2 regions of the Lysinibacillus sp. NPDC092081 genome follow, and region 2 is predicted to be linked to the other one. Evidence: riboswitches for the same ligand, from Rfam matches in the RefSeq annotation. Region 2 holds a riboswitch; the other holds the start of a gene.
What was found. A riboswitch is a leader RNA that binds a small molecule or an ion and turns the genes downstream of it on or off. The one in region 2 is predicted to bind thiamine pyrophosphate.
Positions count from the first base shown of each region.

Region 1: another riboswitch for thiamine pyrophosphate. It lies ahead of thiT (energy-coupled thiamine transporter ThiT); the one in region 2 lies ahead of thiC (phosphomethylpyrimidine synthase ThiC).

Region 1 covers NZ_JBIVRU010000027.1:2,626-7,780, reverse strand. The annotation lists gene ACIQLB_RS22955 (hypothetical protein) at 1-410, shown strand, start outside; gene map (type I methionyl aminopeptidase) at 437-1,192, opposite strand; gene thiT (energy-coupled thiamine transporter ThiT) at 1,725-2,285, opposite strand; TPP riboswitch at 2,415-2,522, opposite strand; gene ACIQLB_RS22940 (magnetosome magnetite crystal formation protein family) at 2,647-2,982, shown strand; gene ACIQLB_RS22935 (SbcC/MukB-like Walker B domain-containing protein) at 3,188-5,155, opposite strand, start outside.
Region 2 covers NZ_JBIVRU010000014.1:85,374-90,528, reverse strand. The annotation lists gene thiC (phosphomethylpyrimidine synthase ThiC) at 1-1,057, opposite strand, end outside; TPP riboswitch at 1,190-1,304, opposite strand; gene ACIQLB_RS18190 (AEC family transporter) at 1,557-2,483, opposite strand; gene ACIQLB_RS18185 (methyl-accepting chemotaxis protein) at 2,653-4,755, opposite strand; gene ACIQLB_RS18180 (S-layer protein) at 5,009-5,155, shown strand, end outside.

The DNA.
Region 1 (5,155 bases), on a different contig from region 2:
TCAGTACGTTCATTTTAGTACTGTATTTATTAAAATTGTACAAAACGTACCCTCTCAGCAATAATTCACTCTCAGGTCGTATACCCTTCTCGATTTACTTCGCATGGATTACATTTAGCCTGATGACAAATATAAGCTTAACGCTAACATCTTATCAATGGAATGGTTTTGGCCTTAGTAATCCACTTTGGGCAGTTATTTCACTGACACTTGGGGTAGCAATAGCGCTACATATCCGATTCCATTATTTTGATATTATCTATCCAAGTGTATTTATCTGGTCCTATATTGGGGTAGCATTACATAATGGTTTTGATGAGCTACTTGTGACAACGGCAGCCTTGTTTTTATGTGGAGTGCTACTTGTCGGTATATTATTTATTAAAAAAAATCCTGCCTACCAAAAATAAATTGGTTAGCAGGATTTTTAGCTTTTTTATTGTTCATCTAAAGAAGTTAAAATAATTGGTTTGTCTTTCGTAACAATAATTGAATGCTCGATTTGAGCAACTAATGATTTGTCTGGCGTAATGAATGTCCAGCCATCACCAGACTCTACAATATGCTCCGCTTTCGCTGAGATAAATGGCTCGACTGCAAGCACCATGCCTTCTTTCATAATTGTAGAATCCCAAGCATCATAGTAGTTTAAAATATGATTTGGCTCATCATGTAAAGAACGACCTAAACCATGACCTGTTAGGTTCATAATCACTGTTAAATCATTGGCATATGCTTCACGCTCAACAGCTTTACCGATTTGGTTTAATTTTGATCCAGCTTTTACTTTTGTCATCGCACGGTCGAAAGCACTTTTAGCTACGCGACATAACTTTTCTTTATCCTCATAGCCATCACCAACTACAAATGAAATGCCCGTATCAGCAAAGTAGCCATTAAGTGACCCAGACACGTCTATATTTACGATATCTCCCTCGTTAATCACACGTTTACCTGGAATACCATGTGCGACTTCCTCATTTACACTAATACATGTGTATCCTGGGAAATCATATTCCCCTTTAGGTCCAGAAATCGCTCCTGCTTCAGCAAACATACGACCTGCAATTTCATCTAATTCTAGTGTTGTTACACCTGGTTTTGTAGCAGCCTTCATTGCTTCACGAATTTCAGCACAAATACGGCCGATTTTTTTAAAGGCTTCAATCTCTTCTTGCGTTTTTACAATCATTTTTAACGTCCCTTTCATCTAATATCTACTATTTAATATAACATAACTTTTTATACATAAAACGCTAAACGCTCTAAATATTATATGCTAACCTAGATTGTCAAGTGCTGAAAAAACAGGCTTGTCACCGAAAGTCGGGGAATACATTTGTTGAAAAGTATACATTGTATATAAGTTGATCTTCGTTTCGACTGGGCGACTCCTTGGGGATCAGCAATAAAGGAACGAAGGCTAAAACCATCACATCCTGTGATAACGCCTTCGTGACCAACATCGTGTTGGCCCGAGACCCTACAGCGTAGCGGATGTTTTCTGTGCGAAAGCGTAGTGCTAACGTAGCGGCAGCAAATGTTTTATCTGTGTGAAAGCGTAGCGACAGCAACAACAAAAGCGGCTCATCGGACGCCCCCAGGAAAGCGCCCAGTCGGAACGGAAATCAACCTCACGTTATGGGAATGAGCTAAAAACAATTTGATCCTGCATTCAATTTAATAAAAATAAAAACCCTCCACTTAGGTGAAGGGCATAATCGTTATGATTTTCGTTGCATTAATTGAGGGGCTGCCGTAAATAACAGAACACCGACAATTGCCGTTAAAACTGTTGCTGGTAGCATGTATGTTCCATTATAGATAATTGAATAAATCCATGCATTTTGATCGCCAGCATACTCTGAGAAAAATACAGCGCCCGCAATGGTATGTGCTGCATAACGTAAAAAGCCCGCTAATACAGTTCCTGCAATAATATAAAGCGCCATTTTCTTTTTGTTTAAATCTTTTGCAGCCTCGAGCACTGGTCGGCGAACAACGGCCGCCAAGCCTACTACTGTAAAGGCAACACCATAATCAAGCAATCCTTGTAGCCAATGAATAATATAGGCGCCAAACATTGTTTGCATAACACCAATAAGCAATCCCGTTGTCAGACCTGGAATAAGACCCCAGCGGAATGCTATTAAAATTATTGGCACCATCACTAGACTAACAGAGCCACCTTGTGCCCATACTTTAAAGGAAACCTGATCTAGCACAAGGCCAATCGCTGCGAATATCGCAATCTCCACAAGCATTAAAAGTCTTTTTTTGTCCATAAAATTATTCTCTCCTTTGTTCCGATGTAGGATACAAGAGCAGGAATAGAAAACAGTTGGCAAATATGTCCCCATCAGGCATCAAAAGATAAAAAACGATGCCAGGACAGAGCCTCACATCGTAAAAGTGTCGGTTTCTATCCACATCCCTACGCAAGTGTTAACTTACAGGTTCAAAGAGTCAAGGCATTAAGTGCCCAGTCTCAGCTGACATCATCAGCTCCCCTTGTGGTCGTTACATCTTAATTTATTTGAACAACCTCATTTTACGCAAACACCGTTACGATTACAACCTCTTCCACATTATTTTTTGAAACTTTACTGTTTTTCATGCGTAAATATTAAAAAAGGAGGTACAACTATGGAGAATCAAAAAATTTTATCTGCCTTTAGTTATCTCAGTATTTTATTCGCACCCTTTATTGTGCCATTAGTCGTTTATTTTGTTGCAAAAGATAGCGACGTAAAGAGGCACTCTATTCGAGCACTAATATCACATTTAATCCCAGTCGCATTCGGAATTATATTATTTGCAGTCTTTATCTTCTCAACTTTAACATTCAGCACCAATTTTGACTTAAATTCAGATAGTAATACTTTTCTTATCATTTGGTTTGCTTCATTCGCAATTTACATTCTCGTTTCATTAGGGGTCGTTATTTGGAATATTATTCAAGCTGTTCGCGTAATCCGATAAGTTGCATTTCACCCTTGAACAGATAGTACTTAAGGAGCTGTTATTTTGTGAAAGTATCTAAAGTTGTTAAAACCGCTGTAAAATTAGCACCTATCGTAATTCCGATTGTAAAAAAAGTAATCGCTGCAAAAAAAGGAACAAATCCCAACGTAACTAAAAAATAACAAAAAGGCGTATTTCCCTATAACGGAGATACGCCTCTTTGTTATTTCACTTCAAAATATGTTTGACTATGACCGTTCATTGTTTTTTCGACATGCAACACAGCGGGCATTGTAGCTTTTAACTCTGCAACATGTGAAATGACTCCAATCATGCGTCCGGAATCTTGTAAATCAATAAGTGTATCAATCGCCTTATTTAACGCTTCTTCATCGAGAGAACCAAAGCCCTCATCAATAAACATCGTTTCAATGCGGATATTACCTTGAAAACTTTGAATGACATCTGCCATACCAAGGGCAAGACTTAAAGACGCATTAAACTTTTCTCCCCCTGATAATGTTTTCACATCTCGTAATTGATCCGTATAGGCATCATACACATCTAGTCCTAGCCCACTTTGCTTGGCATGCTTTTCTAATCGATCTGAACGTCTGAGCTCAAATTGACCGTTGGATAAATGATAAAGCCGGACATTCGCTGCCTCTGTAATTTTATCTAAATAATTGATTTGAATATAACGCTCAAAAGACAGCTTTTTAGCATTCTGTCCATTTAACATTGCATAAAGTTCCTTCACTCGTCCCGCCTCTTTTTCAAGTAAGCGAATCTCCTGTTCGGTCTCCTCAACTTTTTCGATAAAGTCTCCGCAAGCTTTCGCAAATCCTTCTATCTGTTGTAATACTTTAAAGGCTTCCTCATATGTTACACGAAGCATTTCTAACTTTTCTTCCATCGCCGTTAAATCTTGTTTCTCTTGTCCTTTAAGATGCTTCGTTCCCTCAGCAATTTGTACTTGTAATGTGTGGATTTGCAATGCATAATCACTGCAAGCCTTTCGTAAAGCTTCTATTTGCAACACGCTTCGCTTCCCAGTAGCAAATTCTTCATAGCTTTCAAAGCCTGCTTCCTTCATACTTACTGAAAATTGCTCGCGCTTTTCATCCATTTTCAGCTTTAATTCCTCAAAAGCCTGTTTTGCTATTTCTACGGTCATTTTAGCATTATTCGCTACTTCCTTGGCAGATTGCAGACTTTGTTGGCTGCTATTCCACGCAGTTTGTAGTGCAACCTTTTGTGAACCTATATCAGCAATCGCCTGCTTTAATGCTTGTAGCGTCGTAAGATTTTCTGGAATATGCTTTTGCTGCTCTTCCAAAATTGCTTGTTGCTTAGTCAAGTCCTTCGTCTTTTCAGCTAAATATTGCTCTAGTTTTATGTGCTTTTCTTGTAGCTGCTCCAGTCGTGCACGATGATCCTTTTGTTGCAAGCGTACATCAGATAATTGATTACTCACTACTTTTAAGATTGTAATTTGTTGTTCTATATTTTGTAAGGAAGCTACAATTTGTTCTTGATTCGATCGATCAATTTCATTCGTCTCTAACTGTTCTAGCGCCTCTTGTAGAAGATGCTTAGTAGAATTCAATAAAGCTTCTTTCTCTAAAAACTTGCGCTCATCAGTAGTAGCCTTTCCTCGTAAAGCTTCTACTTGTGCTAATTCGATCATCTCTAATTGCTCAGAATGCGTTTCGAGATGTGTTGTACTACCACACACTGGGCAAGGCTCTCCTTCCTTAAGCTGCTGTGCTAAAATACTTGCCTGACTCGCAATCCATTGCTGCTCCAGCTTTTGAAGAGCCTGCTTACTTTCTTGATAATGGACATTAGTAGTGGCTACATCCTGCTCAGCAATTGCAACTGCTCTCGTGTATTTTTCAACTTGCGCTAGTAATGATACTTGCTCTTTTAGCTTCGGTAGCTGTTCTAAATAACTTTCATATGGCTCAAGTTGTTTTTCATATTGATCAATTGTTTTTGCTAGTTGCTGAACTTGCATTTGTCCTGTTTCTACGATTTTGCTATTATCATCTACTGCTAGCTTTGCTGTTGCAACATATTGTTCAGCTATTTGCATTTGCTGCAGATTGTTCTCATACGCCTCGAATGTCGGTAATAATGCTTGCAGCTGTAATTCCTGTTGTAGAACGTGTTGACGTTCAGGTTCTTT
Region 2 (5,155 bases):
CTAAAGAGAAGGCAACATCATAGGTTTTCATAATTTCGCAAATTTCTTCAAAATGTGTATATAAGAAGCTTTCTTGATGGTGATATAAACACCACTGTGCCATAATCGAGCCTCCTCGAGATACTATGCCTGTTACACGATTAGCCGTTAATGGCACATAGCGTAGCAATACCCCTGCATGAATCGTGAAGTAATCGACACCTTGTTCAGCCTGTTCGATTAACGTATCACGATACACCTCCCACGTTAAATCCTCTGCCACACCATTTACTTTTTCTAGCGCTTGATAAATTGGCACCGTTCCTACAGGCACCGCGGCATTACGGATAATCCATTCACGTGTCGTATGAATATGTTTACCCGTAGATAAATCCATAATGTTATCAGCACCCCAGCGTGTAGCCCACGTCATTTTTTCTACCTCTTCTGCAATTGAGGATGACACCGCTGAATTTCCAATATTGGCGTTAATTTTCACGTGGAAGTTACGTCCAATAATCATTGGCTCGGCCTCAGGGTGATTAATATTAGAGGGCAAAATTGCACGCCCTGCCGCGATCTCTGAGCGCACGAATTCAGGATCCATATTTTCGCGAATCGCTACAAATTCCATCTCTGAAGTAATAATTCCCTTTCGTGCATAGTGAAGCTGCGTTACATTTTTACCTTTCTTCGCACGCAAAGGCTTTCTAGATAAATCCGGAAAAACATTTTCTTTCATTCGTGGATCATCAGCTTTGCGAAATCCATTATCTTCTGGCTTGATAATACGACCTTCGTATTCTTCAACGTCACCCCGTTCTCTGATCCATGCACTACGTAAAGCTGGCAATCCTTTCGTAATATCCACCTTATACGCAGGATCAGTGTACGGGCCACTCGTATCATAAACACGTACTGGCGCATTTTCCTCTTCACCAAAGCTTCCTGTCGTTGGACTTAGAGCAATTTCACGCATTGGCACTAAAATATCAGGTCGAGATCCTTCTACATAAACTTTTTCACTTCCATCAAAGCTTGACATAATCGTAATATTCTTGTTGCTAACTGTTGTCATAAACTACTTCGCTCCCTTTTACATTTATACAAGGACCGAATCTAACTCACCCACAAAAACAAAAGCCGAATCCAAAAAAATTTTGGATCCGGCTAAGAATGTAAAGGTATAGTTATTGCAAATAACATAGAGTGCAATAATGGTTAACTTTCCCACGCTGGTATGAGCCAGATCAGGTCCAAAGGGTCAAGAAACCTCTATGCGTTTCCCTCTCAGCCTGACTCATCAGACTCCCCTAGTTAATGCTATTAAGTTTGATGCTAGTGTAGCAGATATTGCTAAGAGATGGAAGCTTCATTTGAATATTTTTGCGCATCATCAAGAAACAGCTAATCGGACGACCCCAGGAAAGCGTACAGCCGGAACGGAAATCAACTTCACGTTCTTTGATGAATTCATATACTTTGAAGATTTATCGGAACAAAATCTCATTTAATCGGAACAATTTTAACTTTTATCGGAATATTATCTTGTTTTATCGGAACAATTTCAGTTTTTATCAACTAAACAATAGTTCCGCTACGTAAATCACGATCGTCACTGTAATACAGCTAACAATCGTTGAGAATAATACTGTTTGTGCAGCAGTTGCCGATTCTACGTCATATTCTAATGCCAGACTAGAACTATTTCGCGATGTCGGGAACGAGCTAGCTATAAAAAGTGATTGTGCCACGACACCGTCAAGACCAAGCACATAAATCATCAGCAATGCTACGGCTGGCCCTAGGACTAGTCGTGTAAAACAGCTAATGAATACCAGTTTATTGAACATGGATTTGATTTCAAGCTGTGATAGTTGTGCCCCTAAAGTTATTAATGCTACAGCGATAAAGCCATCTGCCACATGGTCTATCGGAATTCTTACAAACTGCGGAATAGCGATATTAAAATAGTTCATTGCAACACCAATAATAAGTGCATGAATAATAGGCATTTTGAGGAAGTCTTTCACAATAGACATGCCCGATTTTGTTGAAGAAATTAAATTGTACAAGCCGTAAGTATAGGTCGTCATATTTTGAAATATGACGAGAATGACCTGAATCGCTACTCCAATCGGCTGGGTCACGAAAATCATTTGCGCCACCGGAATACCATAGTTACCTGAATTAATTAGGACAACACTATTTTTAAACACTGCCGCCTCTGTTTTTACTAAACCGAGCCCCTTTGCTAAAAAGTGACTAAGCACCATTTGGCTTCCGATAAAGAGTAAAATAAATAACGCAACTTCTCCAAGTACAGACAGCTCTATACTCGTTTCATATATATTCACAAAAACAGCTGCTGGCATGAAGCAATATGTAATAAGTTGAGATAATGCCTTTAAATTAAAGCGAAATTTCTTTTGTAAAACTGCGCCAAGTACTAGAAGCACTAAAATTGGAGCTACAATTTTAAAGAAAATCATACCGAGATACATACTAGCGTGTCCCCTTTCCTCTCCTATAGTAGTGCTGTTTTTATACTTGGTCAATGTACCTCACCGTTAACTCTTAGCCCTTTACGAGGCATTTTTAGCCCAATGTCTTTTACCATAAATAAACAAAAAGACTGCCTCACAAATTGAAGCAGTCTTTCTCTGAAAGAAGTTAAACAAGCTTAAATCGATTAACAACCTCTTGTAATTCTTTTGAAATCTCGTTCATATTATTGATGGACTCTGCAACCTTTTGTAGTTCCGCTTGTTGGTCAATAGCAGATGCACTTACCTGTTCTGCAGATGCAGCAGTCTCCTCAGAAATAGCAGAAATACTTTGGATTGCCATTATCGCTTGATTTTTATGCTCTAACATATGAGAAAGTTTAGTCATTAACTCACTAATTGACGTTGCAATAGAATTAGAAAGCTCACTATTGTCTTTAAACGCAACCTCAGTGCTTTGTACTGACTCATTTTGAGCTTGTATTAAGCCCGCGTTTGAGGCAATGACAGCTACCGTTTGCTGAGAATTTTCAAGAATGCTATCTACCGTTTGCTTAATAACATCTGTTTCATTTCTGGATTGCTCTGCTAGCTTTCGTACCTCCTCAGCGACAACTGCAAAACCTTTACCATGTTCACCAGCACGTGCAGCTTCTATGCTTGCATTTAAGGCTAATAAATTTGTTTGCTCGGTAATACCTTGAATAGACGCTATAATCTGATTGATATTGGCAATATTAGACGCCAATGACTCCATTTGCTGCTGAATACGTCCATTCATTGCATTCGTTTCTGAGTTACGTTCACGTAAGCTTTCGACTTCTTTCATTCCTTCGTCTGTAGTTGTTTTCGTTTTATTCGATAGCTCGTCCATTTCATTTGAAAGCGTTGTAATAGCATCAATTTGATCGGATAAATCAATCATTCGATAATTGGTTTCTTCTGTATCCTCAGATTGCTTGGATGCTCCCTGCGCAATTTCATTAATAGCTACAGAGACCTCTTGACTTGAAGCAACTATTTCATTAAACGCCTCATGAACATAATTTGATGATTGATTGAGTGATGTCGTAGCATTCAGCACGGTTTGAATGGCGCTATTCGTTTGATCTAACATATTATTATAAGCTAATGCAACAGCACCAATCTCATCAGGCTTAATATATTTCTCATCCACTTTTTGAGTTAAATCTCCATTTGCCGCCGTTTCAATAGAAGTGCGTAAAAACTTTAATGGCCTCAGTAATTTATAGATAAACAATGCACTAGCAACTGCCATTAAAACAATTATAATAATTGACGCTATGATGGTAAAAGTAAGCACATGATTATAGGTTTCTAATATTTTGGATTTTGGTAGCACTAATTGTACAGTCCATGTTTCATCAATCCCATCTAAATTCATCGGAGCAAAAACGTTAAATGAATTTTCCTTGAGCTCTTCGGAATCCAAATACATACTTTTTAGCTCGCCACTATCCATTGTTTGTTTAATGCTTGTCCAGTCCAATTTATCCTGCATATTTAATCCTTTTAATGACTCACCAAAGCTATTTGCAGTTAAAACTCCATTATTAGTAATAATAGCTGCATAGCCACCATCTGGCTTTACAGACTCTGTCAATCCCTTTAAATAGTCAATAGCTATATCAGCCGTCAATGTGCCAAAAAACGATCCCGAAGCATCGACTAACGGAACAGCAATCGTTGTCATTAGTACTGTTTGTCCGTTGATATTATATTCGTATGGTTCCGTTAGAACGGATCTTCCTTCTTCTTTTGGTATCCAATACCACTCGGAAATACTCTTGTCGTCGATGCTTTCAAGAGAAGTCGTTGTTATTCCATTTCCATCCTTATTTAAATAAGGTATAAAGCGATTTTTTGAATCTACTAAAGTAGCATTTATTGTTGGCTCTATATTTGTGGAGTTCTGTTCAAAAACAGCTCCTACACCAAGTAAATCTTCATTATTAACTAAGTTAGTTTCCATCATATCTATTATGTCTTCTGCAGAAAGCTTACCTTTTTTCTCCATACCCTCAACTATACGTTTCGTCGTCAGTAAAGTCGTGTTTGCTTTTTGAAAGCGTTCACTCATCTTTGCTGCCGAATATTCAGCAGTTTCCAGTGTTGCACTTTCTGCATCATCAACGCTTTGACTCTTTAAAATAACACTTACAATAACCGTATATGTAATAAATAACACTAAAAATAGCCCTATAATTAAAGCAGATAGCTTTAAAGCGATACTCCTAGACTTCCCCATCACAACACCCCACTTTTATACATAATGATAATGGATGGAAGGTCGTATAACAATAAGATATTTAGCGAATCAAGTAGAATTTTGATGATTTATAGAGAATTCTACTGTTTGCAAATCCAAAAATTTAAATCGCATAAAAAAGGATCAATTATCCATTTATTATTGGTTGTTTAGTAAAACATACCCTTTATATACTAAAATATTGAAATATATGATATATTATCTACTAAATACTACGATTGGAGTGATTAACTTGAAAAATAAAGCGTTATCGACTTTTATGGCAACAGCTATTACAGCAACCTTAGTTTTGCCAGTAGCATCTGCAAACGCCGCTTCAAATGATCAATCTTTAAACCACTCAATTCAAATTGGTGGGCAGGTAGCCGCAGCCACAGCT